Regions from separate parts of the Eubacterium sp. BL-380-WT-2B genome, predicted to be linked through region 3. Evidence: riboswitches for the same ligand, from Rfam matches in the RefSeq annotation. Region 3 holds a riboswitch; each other region holds the start of a gene.
What was found. Region 3 has a riboswitch for cobalamin ahead of FYJ53_RS02540 (ABC transporter substrate-binding protein). Riboswitches for the same ligand answer to the same signal wherever they lie in the genome.
Positions count from the first base shown of each region.

Region 1: it holds a riboswitch for cobalamin, as region 3 does, so the genes downstream of both, FYJ53_RS14010 (DUF2284 domain-containing protein) here and FYJ53_RS02540 (ABC transporter substrate-binding protein) in region 3, are expected to answer to the same signal.
Region 2: it holds a riboswitch for cobalamin, as region 3 does, so the genes downstream of both, hemA (glutamyl-tRNA reductase) here and FYJ53_RS02540 (ABC transporter substrate-binding protein) in region 3, are expected to answer to the same signal.
Region 4: it holds a riboswitch for cobalamin, as region 3 does, so the genes downstream of both, FYJ53_RS06945 (ABC transporter substrate-binding protein) here and FYJ53_RS02540 (ABC transporter substrate-binding protein) in region 3, are expected to answer to the same signal.

Region 1 covers NZ_VUMP01000006.1:357,032-361,740, forward strand. The annotation lists gene FYJ53_RS14000 (DeoR/GlpR family DNA-binding transcription regulator) at 1-185, opposite strand, end outside; gene FYJ53_RS14005 (peptidoglycan DD-metalloendopeptidase family protein) at 483-1,907, opposite strand; cobalamin riboswitch at 2,263-2,438, shown strand; gene FYJ53_RS14010 (DUF2284 domain-containing protein) at 2,551-3,156, shown strand; gene FYJ53_RS14015 (hypothetical protein) at 3,182-3,712, shown strand; gene FYJ53_RS14020 (sugar-binding transcriptional regulator) at 3,695-4,633, opposite strand.
Region 2 covers NZ_VUMP01000007.1:296,140-300,848, reverse strand. The annotation lists gene FYJ53_RS15865 (GntR family transcriptional regulator) at 1-815, opposite strand, end outside; gene FYJ53_RS15860 (helix-turn-helix domain-containing protein) at 1,464-1,805, shown strand; cobalamin riboswitch at 2,001-2,189, shown strand; gene hemA (glutamyl-tRNA reductase) at 2,354-3,610, shown strand; gene FYJ53_RS15850 (bifunctional precorrin-2 dehydrogenase/sirohydrochlorin ferrochelatase) at 3,607-4,191, shown strand; gene hemC (hydroxymethylbilane synthase) at 4,188-4,709, shown strand, end outside.
Region 3 covers NZ_VUMP01000001.1:528,820-533,528, forward strand. The annotation lists gene FYJ53_RS02520 (TetR/AcrR family transcriptional regulator) at 1-30, shown strand, start outside; gene FYJ53_RS02525 (ABC transporter ATP-binding protein) at 21-917, shown strand; gene FYJ53_RS02530 (ABC transporter permease subunit) at 910-1,716, shown strand; gene FYJ53_RS02535 (SDR family oxidoreductase) at 1,914-2,684, shown strand; cobalamin riboswitch at 2,746-2,926, shown strand; gene FYJ53_RS02540 (ABC transporter substrate-binding protein) at 3,038-4,054, shown strand; gene FYJ53_RS02545 (iron ABC transporter permease) at 4,070-4,709, shown strand, end outside.
Region 4 covers NZ_VUMP01000003.1:167,341-172,049, forward strand. The annotation lists gene clpB (ATP-dependent chaperone ClpB) at 1-319, shown strand, start outside; gene FYJ53_RS06925 (YdeI family protein) at 533-1,096, shown strand; gene FYJ53_RS06930 (hypothetical protein) at 1,121-1,513, shown strand; gene FYJ53_RS06935 (DUF6144 family protein) at 1,550-2,131, shown strand; gene FYJ53_RS06940 (hypothetical protein) at 2,115-2,405, opposite strand; cobalamin riboswitch at 2,481-2,657, shown strand; gene FYJ53_RS06945 (ABC transporter substrate-binding protein) at 2,833-3,903, shown strand; gene FYJ53_RS06950 (iron ABC transporter permease) at 3,906-4,709, shown strand, end outside.

The DNA of each region.
Region 1 (4,709 bases), on a different contig from region 3:
CTGTTATCAACGGCTGTAGCGCCTCCATGAACCTTATTGATAAGGCCCATCTCGTGCAGGGCGGTTAAGTCCCGCCGCACCGTTGATTCTGAGCTTCCAAGCAGCTCAGTCAGTTCCTGCACTGTCACTGCTTTTTTGCTCTCCACGGTTTTTAAAATAATGTTAAATCTTTCCTCTGTTAACATCTCTTTGACCTCCGCAACTGTATATTATCACCATCTTCAGTCAATGTCAAGCATAATCATTCAAAAAACTTCAAAATAATTCAAAAAAACCCTTGTTTTTCTCTTGAATATGATTAGTAATGACTGAATTTGACTGTTTAAGCCTACCACGCCCGGGTATAAAAGTCAACAAACCAGAAACGCTGGCAGCCGGACCGACGCCCGAGGTTGTTTTCAAAAAATAAAAAAGAACCAAACACGCGATTTGGTTCTTTTTTATCAGTGATATGCATATACTAAATTTTTTCGATCATGACATCAGACGTTGTCGCCGTCCTTGATGTCAAAATAATCTGGTAAAAATTGCTGAACGTCGTTAATGCGGATTTCAAAATGGGAGTGCGGTCCGGTTGAATTACCAGTGCTGCCCATCAACGCAATAACCTGACCCTTTTCGACCCGGTCACCAACGCTTACCTTAAATTCGGAGTTATGACCCATTCTCAGGACGGTTTTTCCATCGTCCATCATAATGTCAACGCATAATCCGTAACCGCCAAATTCACTTGCCCGGATGACTGTACCACTCTGCGGTGCGTAGATCAGCGTACCCATTGAGTTCGCGATATCCACTGCAAAGCAGCCTGCGTGGCTTCCTGGCTTATCTAAAGCGGAAATATTACCGACTGCCGGTAAAATAAAATTGCCTTTCTTTGAAGACATGGTTGGGTACTGCTTCGTTCCCTTTGAAACAATCTGAGCCACTGGCTCTTTTGCAACTGTTTCGGATAAGGTTGTTTCACTCACAACCTTGCCGTCTTCATAGACGGTTTCGACTTCCTTATCAAGTTCTCCGTTCACACCTTGCTGTGTAACTACAGTTTGATCAACATATATATTTGGATCTTCCTGCTCAACGGTCTGGAAAGGTATGTCTTCTTTTTTAGTTGATGTTTTAGTCAGATTAATTTTTAAGATACTGGAGCTTGTCTCAGTCTCATTATTCTGGTTTTCTACATTCTCATTACTATTATTTTCAACGGTACCTTCAGCTGCTGGAGCTTCCTCTTGGGCTGGCTCATTGCTTTGGTCTCTTGCCACATCGGCTCCACCACGGCTTGCTACCTGGATTGGAGCGTTCGTACTCTCTTCACTCTTACTCGGATTAGTATTACCTGTTGCTAAAAGATTAGCGCACTCGTCCGGACTGTTTAAGTCCTCGAGCGGAAAATTCTTAGGCGTTTCTACAACGTCGCTCTGGATGTCGCATTTTACCAGCTTATCTGAATCTTGTACATTACCGATCTTATTAATTGCACCTGCAATACCGGCCTGTACCTGGTCAGATGAAGCCAGGTTCCCGACTTCCTGTCCGTCAACCTTCAATTGTACACCATGAACGCCGACCTGAAGATCCTGTGCGTTCAATGCATCAGTAAATTCTTCTTCTGAAAACATTGGTTTATTAAATGTGATGCTCTTTTTAATCTGTATATCATTGTAGACATATGCTGTTTCTATCGACGTTTTCGATCGCATATCCTGCTCTACCTGATCCAGACTCTGTGTAAACACAGCTGCATCTTTGGTATAGCCTAAAACCTCTCCGTCAACCATTACCTTGTAACCAAGACAGGTTGAAGAAAAGAATCCGAGAAGAAGCGCTACACAGAAACCTGTGAATACGACTTTTTCTCTTTTGCTCAAGTGCTTGGCGTAATGCGCAAGCTTCTTAAAAAACATTTGAAGCTTGCCACTTGAGCGATGGCTTTCGTTGCTAATGCCTAATCACCACCCTCCTATATAATTTTGACCAAATTGTAAAGTTATTTACAATTTAGATATATTTTAACATATCCTTTGGCACTTGCCAATACCTTAACCGAAATTACTTAATATTTTATGAAAAATTCATTAAAATATACGTATTTTAGGTTTAATCAAGGCGGTTCTCGCCCCTTTATCGGATATTTATTATTTTTTTCTTTACAACTAAAATTAAATTAAAGAGGAAAATATTGTTATAAGAAAACAAATTTACAAGAAGTCTCTTTTCAGGGCCGAATAAACCTTGACAAAATAAAATCAAAGGGATATGATAAGGATAACTTAATATTGTAAACATTATGTAAATGGGAAAAAGGTGAAAATCCTTTGCTGTAATCGCAGCTGTAATGCAATATGTCCTCTTAATATACCACTGTCCTCAGGATGGGAAGGTTGGGGGAATGCCATTGTAGAGCCAGAAGACCGGCATAATGTTTTCTTAAAACACTCCGATTTAGAGTTGTTTAAGAGATACGTTCTTTAATTGATTTCGTATTTTTTGCCTTCTCGAGCCGGAGAAGGCTTTTTTATTGTACTAAATGAAGGTGAGGTATTCCCATTGATCGAAATAAAAAAACAGGCAGAGGCTGCCAAAGAATTTAAAGGCGACACCGTCATCAAGAGCCTGATGACCCTCAAGCGCCAGCTTGAAGATAAACGTGAGCTGTTCGGTATTCATGAATATGCCTTTGCCAAAACCAGCGACCTGCTGTTTTCCATGGGCACAAGACTTTTGTGCGAGGGGAACCAGTGCGGTCATTACGGCGCCACCTGGGCCTGCCCGCCAGCGGTAGGCAGCTACAACAGCTGTGTTGCCAAATGCCGTTCCTACGAAAATGTCTGTTTGCTTTCAACCGTTACCGATTTAAAGGGCCAGTACGACTCCAGAGGCTGGCACCGGGCACGCATGGTCCACGAGGCCGCCACGGCAAAATCCGCCAGGCTTTTCAGAGCCCATTATCCAGGCGCGCTGGTGCTCTCTACAGAGGGTTGTATCATCTGCGACCAGTGCACCTACCCTGATGCCCCCTGCCGTTATCCCGACCAGATATTCCCTTCTGTGGAGGGCTACGGCATCGTGGTCATGGATCTGGCCAGCAAAACCGGCCTTTCCTATAATAATGGCCCCGAAACCGTCACCTATTTCAGCTTTGTGCTGTTTTAATCCCCATTCAGAAAGGAAAACCGCTATGAACCTGACCATTTCTTCCATTCCTTCTGCCGAGCTCTTGCCTCCCGCTTTCACTGTTTCCGATTTCCATACCCTCAAGGAAAAATACAGCGGCCTAAGAAAAAAGGCAGCCACAGCCTACTGCGCCCTGGATGGCGTCATCTCCCTCTTTCAGGCCATCGCCCAGGAAAAGGGGATTGACTTTAATCCTATGGTTTTCTACCCCATGTCCTCCTTTGTGAAAGAACGGGACATCTGCCGGTTGACAGAGATTCTGCTGGAAAGTGCCTTTTCTGCGGGAGAAAAAAGCGTGGACTTCAGCATCAATCTTTTTAACGCAGGCGTTATTTCCCTGTCCATCAAAACCAGACAGCCCTGCAGGCCCCTTTCTCAGTATACAGAGGAACTCCAGGCACTCACCGACGCCTATGAAGGTATCCGGGACACCCGCCGGATCGGCGGCCGGGAGCTCGCCTCCTTTATCCTGAGACGCAGCCCCGAAAAGAATGAGGGGTGTTTCGGAAGTGACCTGTTATACGTCCGTTTTTAAAATTTTTTCAGCGGTTTCCTCATCAATGATAAGGTGACGCGCGAACCCCGTATTCAGACAGCCGATGGCCGACCCTACATTCGCTCCCACAGGCACAATACCAACAAAATTCTTAATTTTAGAAAGCGGTGCCAGCGGAATCTGAATGGCAAAATCATCCTCCCCTTTAATCTGCTGGCCTTTCCAGTTAAAAAAGTAAGACAGAATATTAGAAGTGGCCCGCTCCGTAATCAGCCGCCGCCCAAAACGCAGGGCTGTGGCGTGGTCTGGTACACAGGGATATCCCCCTAGGGTCACTAAGGCTGTGTCTGTCTTTTTCCACAGGGCCAGAATGCTGTTGTAATTATCCGTCGTCACAAACAAATCCCGCTCCTGCTTCGTAGTCGGGAAAGCCGGTGAGATCAGAAAATCCGCCTCAAAGCCAGTTTTCCGTGCAAAATCTGTGGCCAGCTCATTGGGATGGTAGCCCTTGTGGGGCACTGTGGCAGTCCCGATCAAAGGACAGACCTTTCCGCTATACTGTTCAGTGAGCTCCCGGTTCGCTAAAATATCAATGATCCGGCTGATATTATACCCCCAGCCAAGTCCCAGGATACGGGTTTTTGGAAGAAGTTCCAGAAGAAAATCCACAGCTGCCTCATAGAGGCGTTCCTGAGTTTCATTTTTATCGTCCATACAGCTCACGACCTGGCAGCTTTTTAAGCCAAACCGGTTGCACATCTCCCGGCTTTTTCCAATGCTGGTGCTGTCAAAAGACTTAATCTCAATTTTAACAATTCCCTCCCTGCGAGCCTTGTTCAGCAGATTGCTGACCGAAGGCCTCGAGATACCCATAGACTTCGCAATCTCTGCCTGGGTCATATTCTCTTCATAATACATTTGCGCCGCGGTAATAAGGCGGATCAGTTCTTTCTCTTTCATGATGCTCTCCTTTACAAATGTCAACTGTTTTTTTCTAAAATATACTCTATTTTTTAACAAATGTCAATCCATTGCT
Region 2 (4,709 bases), on a different contig from region 3:
CCGGATTTCTCGCTCTCCCACATAATATCACTGGCAATTCTCAGGTAGAGCGGTGTCGGGGCATTGTCAATAAACCAGTTAAAGCTTTCAGCTTCGGAAGGCGCCGCCGGTGCGTTCACCATATAGGCCGCATCAAAGCGCTGGCTGATTTCATTAAGCCCCTGAAGCAGTAAGTGATGAAAATGTTTGAAATTCTGCTTGGCGGCGTGGTCCAGCAGTTCCTTATACCATCCCTTGATCGCTTCCTCTGAGAGGTCTTCATGGAGCGTATGGCCGGTAATATTGCTGTGAATGGAATCGATCCGGACAAAATCGCAGATCTGTTCAAAAAGCTCGATGACAAAGGGGTTCTCTGTTCTTCTCAGGATATTCCGGATAAAGCGGCAGTGGAAGGCAAACATTTCGATCGGGTTGGAAGAATCCAGGTTGTCGGTCATTTCGTATAGGGTCATGAAATCTTCACGGCTGCATTTGGAAGCGCCGTATGTGATGGTGCTGGGTAAAAGAATAGAGAGCATCCGGTATGTATCACTGATGCCGTGACGCCGGTTTTCAAAGCGCTTTTCATAAGCCTCACGGTGTTCCGGCAGGCGGCTGTCAAAGATTACCTGAGCATTTTTACCGTGGGAGCAGAAAATAAGATTGTTGTCCTGCAGCAGACGCAGGGCTTTTCGAACGGAATTACGACTGGCACCCATTTGTTTGCTGATTTTTGGTTCAGATGGCAGGGCGTCACCCAGTTTTAATTTGCCGTTGTAAATATCATCCTCAATCTTTCTGCAAATAAATAGATACAATGGAATTTCTTTTTTCAAAATACAATCTCCTTTTGGGGGTATTTTAACAGTATAACATCATTTGCTAAAACTTACATCTAAATTGAGAAAAAATTATAAAGAAATTCTTTTTCGGTCAGCCTTTACCATATCGGAATTAGATGTGTGTTCCTCTGAATGAGGTGTACCCATTTTGAAGAGAATTAAACACATGAAAAATATTTTTAAGGTAACAGAAATTTGAAAATATTTTAAAATGGGTTTTTCACATTGCAAATTCGGGTAAAAATAAGAAAACAAATAAAAAGGATATAATTGGTTGAATTAAAATGATAACTTCAATTGCAGATAAAAAGTTTTTAAATAAAGAGATTGCTTTGACAGGAGATTCGATTTATAATAAAGTATATATATTGGGAAAACTAAATAGAAATTGCGGCATCCGGAAAGTGCTGGCACACTTATCCGGCTTGCGCAGGTGCACAACCACCATACACAACGGCCCTGGGGGGCACGTACCGCATTACTTATTATAGGCTATTTTTGTGCTAAAAACAAGAGGACACCCTATAAATAAGTGGGCTTATTTGTGTTAGCATTTTATAAAAGTGTCATATAACTGTGCATGGTTGGTTTTATCCTGCACAGTTTTTTTATTTGGTTTTCCCTGAAATTTAGGAGAAGACAATGGAATCAAGGTTAGATCAAAAGGCAATTGGCCAGCGCATCCGGCAGCGTAGAACTTTTTTAAACATGAGCCGTGAGGATTTGGCGCGAAAAATAGGGATTACACAGACTTTTTTAACGGACATCGAGCTGGGAACCAAAGGCTTTTCGCTAAAGAGTCTTGAACGTTTCTGTGAAGCGTTAAAAATGTCTTCAGATAGCATCCTGTTTGGCAAAAGTCTGGATGAAAAAGAAAAAAACACTGCACTGCTTGATATTCTGGAGCATTGCCCCGATGAAAAAAAGGAATACGCAGAAAGAATGATGATGCTCTTTTTAATGAGCCATGAAACAGAAAACTAGCATGGATGTATAAAATGACCGGACTCAGGAAAAGAGACCGGTTTTTTATTGCCTGTAATCCGATTACAGAAAATATGTAAAATATTCGGTGGAATTGGCAAAAAACTGCTTATTTCCCATAAAAAGGGGTAGCGCCTGAGTCGGATTGGTGATATAATTGGAAACGAAAATTAAATAGGAAAGACTAATGTAAAATCTGTTTTGGATTCTTTCGTTTTTGCCCTGGTAAAAACAAAGGATAAAGGGAATCTGGTGAAAATCCAGAGCGATCCGGTCACTGTAATTCGTTAAGTCTCCTTATGATGCCACTGGAATGAAAACCGGGAAGGCAAGGAGAATATAATGCGATGAGTCAGGAAACCTACTGGACAGAGTGCTAATAATTACCTCCAGGGAAAAGGGAACTTAGTAACGTTAATTTAATTGTAGTATCCGCAATAGACAGCGTGGATAAATAATTCTGTTGACAAACCTCTTTTTTACGGAGACGTAATGAAGAGGTTTTTATTTGTTTTTAATGAATGTTTGATTGAAGGAGAAGGATTGAAATGAAATTAGTTGTAGTGGGAATCAATCATAAAGACACACCTCTGGAAATCAGGGAAAAGGGTGCTTTTATCAAGCGGACCGTAAAAGAGGGTATTGCAAGCCTTCTGGAAGAGGCGTGTATCGAAGAGGTGATCATTCTTTCTACCTGTAATCGAAGCGAAATTTATGTGGCGACCCGCGACGTTGAAGCAGCGGACCAGGCGCTGAGAAATTTTTACATCGAGGAGAAATCCGGCGATCTCGAAAATTATCTGTTCTGTGAAAAGGGCAGAGAAGCCATCCTTCACCTTTACCGGGTAGTGACCGGGCTGGATTCAATGATCCTGGGTGAGGACCAGATCTTGGGCCAGGTAAAGGATGCCCTTGAATTATCCCAGTCTGTTCACGGCTGCGGAAAATACTTAACCAAGGCTTTCAGAGAAGCCGTCACCTTTGCCAAGAAGGTTAAAACCGTTTATAAAATCTCCGAGACCCCGCTTTCCCTGAGCTCGACAGCGGTTAAGCACGTTAAAAGAAGTTATGAGGACTATGCGGATAAAAAGGTGCTGATCATCGGTTCTGGAAAAATGGGGCTTCTGGCACTGCGTTATATGGCGGCAGAGGGCTTTAACAGCGTTTATATGACCAACCGTACCTATCATCCGGGGGATGAATACCGTGATATTTATGAGGGTGTTAACATGATCCGCTACGAGGACCGCTATGAAGCCATTGGGGATATCGATGTAATTATCTCGGCGACAGCCTCACCCCACGTGGTCTTAAAACGGGAGCTCATGCCCGAGCGCAAAAAGCCGCTCATGGTCATTGACCTGGCGCTGCCAAGGGATATTGAGGAAGCCATCTCGGAGATGGATCAGGTTGAGCTGCTGACCATTGACAATTTTAAAGATATTATTGATGAAAAAATGCACTACCGTGAGCGGGTGGCAGAAAAGATCGCCCTTGAGATCGAAGAGGAAATCGATGGCCTCATGGTCTGGATTACCAAGTCCAAGGTAGACAACATGGTGGCACATTTTAACCAGGTTTCCGGACAGCTGGCGGACGAAACCATTGAGATTCTCAACAAGCGCTATCAGTTTGAGGGGAAGGACAAGGAATTTCTTGAAAAAATCGTCCATTCAAAATTCCGTGAAATGGTAATGCCGTCCATCAGGCAGCTAAAAACACTGGACAGCGAGGACGATATTCTGCGCTTTGAGAAAACACTGGCTTTTTTATTTTCAGGTGGCAATGCGGAGGCGGCCCAATGAAAGGGCCGATTCTGCTCAACTTTACCGGGAAAAGGGCCCTTGTAATCGGCGGCGGGAAGGTAGGAATGCGGCGCGCGGAAACCCTAGCCGGGTATGGGTGTTCTGTGACCTGCGTGGATAAAAACATGGAGGTTCCGGAAAAGCCGGTTGAGAACATCCGTTATGTCAAAGCATACTGCCGGATCGAGACAGCCCTTGACGGCATGGATCTTGTCGTGGCGGCGACAGACCAGCGTGAGCTGAATGCCCGGATTCTTGAAAACTGTAAAATACGCGGTATCTGGTGCAACGTTTCAGACGACCCCGAGCATTCGGACTTTATTTTTCCCTCAGTGGTAAAGCGCGGGGATTTGACGATCTCGGTCTGTACCGATGGGGCCAGTCCAACGCTGACCACCCAGATAAAAAGGGAGCTGGAAGAAAAATATGATGAAAGCTATGCAGAGCGTCTCAGGCTGCTTAAGCAGCTGAGGCTGCATATTTTGAAAACGGAAACCTCACCGGATGAAAAAAAAAGACAGCTCAAGGGGCTGACAGCGTTAACCATTGAAGAATTGCAGAGAGAAGTGGAGAAAATATGAAAATAATTGTAGGCTCAAGAGGCAGTAAGCTGGCAGTGGTCCAGACCAACTGGCTTCTTGAGGAGTTAAGAAAAGCAAACCCGGAGGTCGATTTTGAACTCAAAATCATCAAGACAAAGGGCGATAAGATACAGCACAAAGCCCTTGATAAAATTGGGGATAAGGGTATTTTTACCAAAGAGCTGGAGGATGCCCTCTTAAGCGGTGAAATCGATATGGCGGTTCACAGCATGAAGGATATGCCCTCTGCGCTGCCCGATGGGCTCACACTTTCGGTGCCGCCCATGCGGGAAGACCCGAGAGATGTGCTGCTGACACCGCATAAAATCAGCGCCATCCAGGAGCTGCCCGAAAATGCAGTCATCGGTACCGGGAGCAAACGCCGGATTTATCAGCTGAAAAATATCCGAAAGGATTTTGAAGTGGTGGGAATCCGCGGAAATATTGATACCCGTATCCGGAAAATGAAAGAGCAGGGACTGGATGGCATTATTCTGGCGGCGGCGGGACTTAAACGC
Region 3 (4,709 bases):
CACTGCTACAAAGAGGAGGCATTACAATGATCGCAATCGAGCACCTGACCAGAGACTACGGCGAGGGCCGCGGGATTTTTGACCTGTCCTTTGAGGTAAAAAAGGGCGAGGTCTTTGGCTACCTGGGCCCCAACGGCGCCGGGAAAACCACGACCATCCGCCATCTGATGGGCTTTCTTTCGCCCAAGCGCGGCACCTGCGCGATCGACGGCCTGGACTGCTTTAAGCAAGCGGCTGAGATCAAGGAATTTTTAGGGTACCTGCCCGGGGAGATCGCCTTTTTCGACAGCATGACCGGCGTGGAGTTTCTGAACTTTATGGCCGAGATGCGTGGCATGAAGGACCGTGCGAAAATGGAAAAGCTCATCCGCTTTTTCGACCTGAACCCAAAAGGGAAGATCCGTAAGATGTCCAAGGGCACCAAGCAGAAGCTGGGCCTGGTGTCCGCCTTCATGCACGACCCCGGGGTCCTGATCCTCGACGAGCCCACCAGCGGGCTGGACCCCCTCATGCAGAACCGGTTTATCCGCCTGATCCAGAACGAGAAGAAAAAGGGCACGACCATTCTCATGTCCTCCCACAGCTTTGAGGAGGTCGAGCGGACCTGTGACCGGGTGGGCATTATCCGCGCCGGGGAGCTGGCAGCCCTGGACAGTGTGGCCTCCCTCAAGGCAGAGCGCCACAAGATCTACCAGGTCAGCTTCGCCACCGCTAAAGAGGCCGGAGATTTCGCGGCCCGGTGCAACGGCACCCGCCAGCTGAGGGAGCACCCCCAGCTTGTGGAGGTGCGGGTGGCAGGGAGCATGGACAGCTTTCTGAAAATGCTCACCGGCTACCACGTCATGGCGTTGGACACGGTCTCCCAGGATCTGGAGGATATTTTTATGCAGTATTACGGAGGTAAACATCATGCTTAGCGGGCCGCTTTTCAGAAAAACCTTTAAATCACAGCTCAGGATACTTGTCATCTTCGCGGCCATTCTGGCCATGTATATGGGTGTTGAGATCAGTATGTTCAACCCGGATTCCATGGACGGCATAAAAGAGATGATGGACATGCTGCCCCAGCAGATGATAAACGCCATGAACCTGGACGTTGGCGCTGAGACAAGCCTTGTGGGCTTTCTGGGCTCCTATTTTTACGGCTTTATTGTCATCATGGTGCCCATGATTTTTAACATTATCGCCAGCAACAACGCGGCGGCAAAGCTGGTGGATTCCGGCGCCATGGCCTGCCTGCTGTCCGCGCCTAATTCCCGGACCAGGGTCATCGCAACCCAGGCCGCAGCCCTGATCCTGTCCAATATCCTCCTCATGGTCTTTGTGACCGTTATGGGGATCGCGGTCAGCCAGGCTCTGTTCCCGGGCGATCTGGACATCCGCGCCTTTCTGCTCGTCAACGCAGGCGCCCTGCTCATGCAGCTGGCCGTCAGCGCCATTGGCTTCTCTGCCTCCTGCCTGTTTAACGAGAGCCGCCTGTCCCTGGCCCTGGGCGGGGGCCTGCCCGTTCTGTTTCTGGTGCTCATGATGCTCTCCGGCGTCAGCGAGGACCTGGACGTTGTGCGCTACACGACCCTGTACAGCCTGTTTGACCCTGCCGAGATCATCGCTGGAGGCGACACCGTGGGCCTGTGCATGGCGGCCCTGGCGGCAGTCTCGGTGGTGCTGTATACCCTGGGCATCCTGGTCTTCAGGCGGAAGGACCTGCCGCTGTAAATATAAAAAGCAGACTGAGATCTGAATCTCAAAAGGCTCAAAACACGTATCCAAGGTGTTTTGAGCCTTTTGAGCCTGTATCTTGGGGGATTCTTATAAAAAAGGCGCGCTCGGTTATTTTTTTCTGAAAGTGGTATGTACATAAAAAGGGTGCTGCCAGAGGCAGGCCCGAAGCACTGATGAAAGAAGGAGCGATTATGAGAATAGCCATAGTGACCGGGGCGTCCAGCGGGCTTGGACGCGAGTTTGTAAAACAGATCAGTGAACGTGAGCATCTGGATGAGATCTGGGCCGTTGCCCGGAGGCGGGAACGGCTGGAAGCGCTGGCCAGGGAAGTAAAAACACCGGTGAGGCCTGTAGTCATGGACCTGACAGACACCAGCAGTTTTCCGGAGCTGACAGCCCTGATGGCCGAGAAGCAGCCGGACGTGCGGCTGCTGGTCAATGCCGCGGGTATGGGGAAGCTGGGAAATTACGCCGAGGTGACCGAAGCGGACAGCAATGCCCTCATTGATTTAAACTGCCGGGGAGCAGTCGATATGACCCTGAGGGTACTGCCGTACATGCAGAAAGGCGCGAGAATCTTGCAGATCTGCTCGGTGGCGGCTTTTATGCCCCTGCCCGGCATGAACCTGTACGCGGCCTCCAAGGCCTTCCTCCTAAGCTACACCAGAGCTCTGCGCTGGGAGCTGTTCGGCCGGGGCATAAGGGTGACAGCGGTCTGCCCCTACTGGATCAAAAATACCGAGTTTGTGCCGCGGGCCAGCGCCAACGCGGACCGCTCCGCGGTGCGCCACCTGCCCTTTGCGGGCACCGTCCAGACGGTTGTGCGCCGCTCTATGAGGGACAGCCGCCTGGGCGCGGCCGTATCCACGCCGGGCCTTGCAAGCTTCGGGCTGCGGGTGTTTGGCAAGGTGGTACCCCACGGGCTGGGCATGGCGTTCTGGAACGTGCTCAGGAAAATCTGAGGAAATTCAGGGCGCCGGCAGTTGACAATTTTGAAAAGTTCGCTTATACTAATATTAACAATTGAATCAAACCATTGAGGGTGCCTTGAAAAAGGAGAATAGGGAAACCGGTGTGAATCCGGTACGAACCCATCACTGTAAACAGGGACGCGCCGCAGTAAACCACTGGCCTCGGGCCGGGAAGGGAGCGGAGTGCGGAGGAGCTGTGAGTCAGGAGACCTGCCTTTAGTGTTACGCGTGTTTGTCCGGTGAGGGGATTGTCACTGGGAGAACCTGAGATAGGTAAATGGGAGCCTGTCGGCGATGTGTCGGCAGGCTCTTTTTATATGATTTTTTAAGAAAGAGGTAGAAAAATGAGAAGCTTGAAGAAACAGTTTTTAGGGATTGCCCTGTCCGCAGTGCTGGCGGCAGGCGTGTTGGCAGGGTGCGGCAGCGCAGGGGGAAATGACAGCGCCAGCCAGAGCGCCGGCACAGACGGCCATTATCCGGTCACCATCACCACCTACGATTACGACAAGCAGCCTGTGGAAATGACCTTTGAAAAGGCGCCTGAAAAGGTGCTGGCCGTATACCAGAACGCCATCGAGACCATGCTGGCCCTGGGCCTGGAGGACAAAATTGTGGCTGCCAGCGGTCTGGATCACGAGGTGAAGCCAGCGTACAAGGACGCTTTCGCCAAGGTCAACTATCTGTCCGAATTCAAACCCAGCAAGGAAGCCGCCACTGCTCTGGAACCGGATATGATCCTGAGCTGGACCTCCCTGTTCTCCGACAAGAACCTGGGCAGCATGAAGGAGTGGCAGAGCCAGGGCGTGAACAGCTACAACATGCTCAACAGCGGCGCAGTGTCCCCTAAAACACTGGATAACGAGTACCAGGATTTTGAGAACCTGGGCAAAATCTTTGACGTGGAGGATAAGGCCGGGGAACTGGTGAACGCCATCAAGGACGCTGTGAAACAGACAGAGACCTATGCCCAGAAGGAAAACAAGAGCCCCAAAGTACTGGTGATGGAGGACCAGAGCGGTCAGATTGTCAATTATGGGGCCACCACACTGGCAGGCGATATGGTCACCAAGCTTAAGGGCACACTGGCCAGTCCGGACGCGTCCAAGCTGGGCGAGGAGGACGTGGTCGCTGCCAATCCGGAAGTCATCTTCGCAGTCTATATGGACCGTGACGACCAGGACATGGCCGCCCAGACAAAGGACGCCATCATGAACAACGCGGCCTTTGCCGACATCGACGCAGTGAAGAACAACCGGGTGATCCCCATCGAGCTGGGGCAGATGTACTGCAGCGGTGTGCGTACCATCGACGGCATTCATACCATCGCGAATGGGATGTACCCAGATTTAAACCTGAACTAGTCAGCGGGCTTTTTTATGAGACAAAGCGCACTGATCAAAGATAAAGGGCGGCTCCAGAGCCAGCCCTTTTATGTGTTTGTATGCGTGGTCATGCTGGGGCTGCTGATCCTCTCGGCCCTGGCAGCGGTTACCATCGGCTCCATGGACCTGTCCATCCGGGATGTGTACAGCGTCATCGGCTACGAGCTCTTCCATCTGGACAGCCTGAGTGCCTACGCCAGGGGCGCGGCCCACAACGTGGTGTGGTTGATCCGCTTTCCGAGGGTAGTCATGGGGCTGGCTGTGGGTATGGGCCTGTCCATCTGCGGCGTGGTCATGCAGGCCATTGTCAAGAACCCGCTGGCAGAGCCCTATGTGCTGGGCATCTCCTCCGGGGCGTCGCTGGGGGCGACCACAGCCCTGTTCTTTGGGCTGGGCGCTGTGCTCGGCGGCAGCGGTGTGGGTGTGTGCGCCTTTATCGGGGCCTTTCTGATCTCCATGCTGGTGGTGGCAGTGGCCAACATTGGCGGGCCGGCCAACTCCGTCAAGCTCATCCTTTCCGGCATGGCCCTGGGCGCCCTGTGCATGGCTTTCTCCAATTTTATGGTCTTTATGGCCAACGACCCCAACACCACCCAGCAGCTCACCTTCTGGATGCTTGGCAGCCTGTCCGGGG
Region 4 (4,709 bases), on a different contig from region 3:
ATTCCTCAACCGTATTGATGAGATCGTGCTGTACAAGCCGCTCACCAAGCGCTCCATCGGCAGAATTGTCGACCTGATGATGGCCGAGCTCCAGAAACGCCTGGATGATAAGCGCATTGTGGTAAAACTCAGTGAAGACGCCAAGGAAGCCGTCATCGACCAGGGCTATGACCCGAGCTACGGCGCCCGTCCGCTGAAGCGTTTTTTACAGAAGAATATTGAAACCATGATCGGCAAGGAAATTATCCGGGGCAACCTGGATGAGGACCAGGTGGTCACCGTTGACTTTAAGGACGGCCACTTTGTCATCGAAAAATAAAAGAGCAAAGTCTGAGACCGGCGCAAACCTGCGCTGGTCTTTTTTTATGCAAAAAAGAGGAAGGCAGAAGCTTTAAACAGCAGGAAAAGACATGACCAGAGCCGGAAACCATGCTATAATCAAACCATAAACTGCCGCAGGCAATGGGTAAGGCCGACTGGTTTTACCTGCAGAGGCGCTGTGGAAAAGAATTTGATTTTTGGAGGAACGAGGATGAGTGAGCCCTTATATTTTAAGACCCGCGAGGCTTTCAGAGACTGGCTGTCCCACAACTGCCAGTCCAGCGAAGGCGTCTGGCTGGTGTTTGGAAAGACAAAAGCCCTGGTGACCGTAAAAGCTGGCGAGGCGCTGGAGGAAGCCCTGTGCTTTGGATGGATTGACGGCCAGATGAAAAAAGTAGACGGCCAGTCCTACATCAAGTATTTTTCCGCGCGCAGAAAGAACAGCAAATGGTCCGCGAAAAACAAGGCTTTGGCAGAAAGCCTTGAAAAACGCGGGTTGATGACAGACATCGGCAGGGAAAAGATCGAGGAGGCAAAGAAAAACGGCCAGTGGGACAGCGCCGCAGGGCCCTCACCCGTCACAGAGGAGCAGATTGAGGCAGTGGCCCGGCTGCTGCGGGAAAACGAACAGGCTCATAAAAACTTCCTGAATATGCCGCCTTCTGTAAAAAAGACCTACACAAGAGCTTATCTTGACGCCAAAACGGAAGCCGGCCGGGCCAAGCGCCTGGCGTGGATGGCCGGGCGGCTGGAGAAAAATTTAAAGCCAATGTGATCCGGGAAAGCAGGAGAATCGATTGTGAAATCAAGAGCGCTTTTTCACGCTGCCTGCGGCGCTGCCATCCTCTGCCTGATAGCGGCCGTGTTTTTTGGCCTGCGGGGTAATACCACTAAAACAAAGGTGGTGATCGACAAGCCCTCACCCTGTACACAGGAGCAGATAGAAGCCGCGGCGCATGCTGTTAAACGGGACTTTCAACGGCATTTTGGCTGGGAGCTTCTCGAGCTGACCTACGAGGACTGCGGTGTCTTGGAAAATGGAAAAAGCACTGTGCTTTTTAAATCAGTGATCCGTACCGGCTTCCTGACAGATGGCAGCGTTCCGCCGCGCAGTATGGTGTATTGGCGCTTTTGGGTCGCCCAACGGCCTGAAGGCAGTGGCTGGTATGTGGTGAGCTGTGGGTATGGGTAAAAGCCGTGCCCCAGAGATTGATAAGCGAGGTGAAGCATGAAAAATTTTAGTATGCCGGAAACGGTCAGTCCGTTTTTGGAGCAGGAGGAGCTGGAACGGTTAAGCCAGAGCCTTGAGAAAAACATCTCCCGGGAAGAGGCAGAGGCATTCCTTCGCCGGGTTCCGCTGCGGCCAGGGGCAGCGCCCGAAGAGAGAGCCAGGTGGGTTGAGCGCCTGTCAGAGGAGCTGGAGACAAACTTTGACCAGGAGACCATTGTCAAAATAAGAATGGGCTGCCACTGCAACGAAAATGGCCGGCTGGAGGAAACCGCCGAGACTTTCAAGGCGCTATACCAGTCCAAAGGGCAGGATCTGGCACGCTTTGTCAGCCACCTCAACGAGAGCGGGGCGGGCTGGAGCATCAAGGGCGGCGCACTGTATACCAGGATGTTTACCTGCGAGTGTCCCATGCTGGAAAGGGCCGGGACCTCCCCATCGCTGACCTGGTGCTATTGTACTGCCGGGTACAGCAAAGCCTTCTTTGAAGCCGTATTTGAGCGCCCGGTGGAGGTCGAGCTGCTCCAGACCATCAAGCAGGGGCATGACTGCTGCCTGCTGAAGGTTACAGGAATCCTTTAAAATAAAGCGGATAAAATGCAATCTTAAGCCCGGGGGCGAGCTGTTCCTTACGCTCATCTCTAAGAGTAGCTATGGCTATAAACAGGCAGACAGCAGCCGGCGCGTTGACGCCAACACCCTGCTCTCGGAAAAAAGCGGTACTGAGACGGGCGTGCCCCACCTCTATGTGGATCTGGCAGACATAAAACGCTTTTTTAAAGCCTGGCACCTTGAGGACAGCCTGAGAGAATCCTGCGTCTATAACCCTGCGGAGCCGCAGTATTACAGCAGCCACTGGAGCCTTATCGTCAGAAAATAAATCTCCCCGGTTGGATATTGACAAGTATAATAGAAGCAGGTATAATGATAAAAACAGAATAACCTTTGAGGTGCTTAGCAATAAGAGAATAGGGAAACCGGTGTGAGTCCGGTGCGAACCCATCACTGTAAACAGGGACAAAGCCTGAAAAGCCACTGGAGCAATCCGGGAAGGCGGGCCGCGGAGGAGCTGTAAGCCAGGAGACCTGCCTTAAAGAAGAAATACGTGCAGGGGGAGAATGCAGCGGCGTGTTTGAATAAATGAAATCTCGGAAAATGGGACCGATGAGCAGAGTGCTTATCGGTTTTTTTATTTGCCGAAAAGTTAGATGTGCCTGTGTTTTCTGGGAGATGTTGACATCCAAAAGGATTTAACATAAATTTTTAATTTAATGGAGGAAAAAATGAAGAAGAGAGTGATTGCACTGATGTGCGCGTTGCTTCTGCTGGTTCCGGTCTTTGCCGGGTGCAGCCAGAGCGGGGATTCGAGTGAGGCGAAAAGCATTACCGTGGTGGATGATACCGGGCGCGAGGTAACCATTCCCCAGCCCCTTGAGAAAGTGGTGGTGGCCAACCGCTACAATTCTGAGCTGATCCGCGGGATCGGCGCCATCGACAAGGTGGTGGCGGTGGATAAGAACACAGCCCAGGACCGTGTGTACTGGAGCCAGTTCGACCCGGATAATGTTATCGGAAAGGGCCAGAGCGAGCTGAATTATGAAAAGATTGCCGAGCTGGGCGCCCAGGTGCTCATCACCCCGGACAACGGCACATGGGAAGAGGACATTAAAAAGCTGGAGCCCTTCGGCATTCAGGTTGTCGTGGTATCCGGCTATAACAATGCCGAGCTGCCAAAGGAAATCGAGATTCTGGGCAAGCTGTTTGGCAAGGAAAAGGAAGCCGAGAAGCTGACAAAATTTTACCAGGATAACATGGACATGGTGGCCGAAAAAATTAAGGACGTCAAGGGAAGCAAAAAGGTGTACTGGGAATACGGCGACCCAAATACCACCTGCATACCGGGAACCAGCAATGACGGCTGGAACAGCATGCTTTTAAACGCCGGGGCTGTCAATATTTTCGGCGACCCTACCATTACCGGCAAGACCATTGACCCGGAAAAGATTCTGTTAGAGGACCCGGACCTTATCATCAAGACTTCATCCGGCCCGGCCCTCAAAAATACCGGCGTTTACACGCCGCCCACAGCGGAGGACTACAGCACCATCTCCTCCGAAATGCTGAGCCGCGCAGGCTGGTCCGATCTAAAGGCGGTCCAGAATGACGATTTCTATGTGACAACAGGCTTCTGCGCCGGCGGACTGGGCAAAATGATCGGGACGGTTTATACCGCGAAATGGTTATACCCTGAGCAGATGAAGGATGTTGACCCCGACGCGATCTTTGACGAATGGATGGAAATCCAGGGGGTTGATCCGGTAGAAGGGCATGTTTTTCAGGTTAAGCATCAATAGTAATGGAAAAGCAGCAGACATTAAAAGCCTATCATAAAAAAAGAGCGGCGTTGATGCTGGCAGCAGTGATCCTTTTGATCATTGCTGCTTTTTCCAGCTGCTTTGTCGGCGTTGCCAATGTGACCGTGGGGCGGGTGTTTGCGACCCTGCTGCCCGGCGGCCACTTTATGGGTGCGGCGGCGCTGAACCAGACCGAGCTCACTGTGCTCATGCAGCTGCGCCTGCCGCGCATTACCATGGCGCTGGTTTCCGGCATCGGCCTGGGCATCAGCGGCCTGGTCATGCAGGCCATCACCGGCAATAAGATGGCAAGCCCCTTTACCACCGGGCTTTCAAACGCCGCGGCCTTCGGGGCATCGCTGGCCATTATTTTCGGCTTTACGCCCTTTGGCAGCAATCAGGTGGGCACTGTCATGATGGCCTTTGTGCTGGCCTTTATCTGTGCCGCCATGGTGTACGGCATCGCCTCGGCCAAGGGCATGGGAAAAACAACGATCATCCTGATCGGCATTGCCCTCAACTATTTCTTTTCAGCCCTGAATGCCAGCATGCAGTATGTGGCCAACGAGCAGCAGCTCTCCGCCATTGTCCACTGGACCTTTGGCAGCCTCTCGGAGATCACCTGGGAGCAGATTCTCGTGGTCTGTGTTATTCTGCTCCTGACCTTTCCGTTTATCGTCCGTTTTGCTTGGCATTACAACCTTTTATCCACCGGGGATGAAAGCGCGGTGGCCCTGGGCGTCAATGTCATGCGGCTGCGGCTGCTTTCGGGCATTGCGGTCACGCTCATTTCATCGGCCATTGTC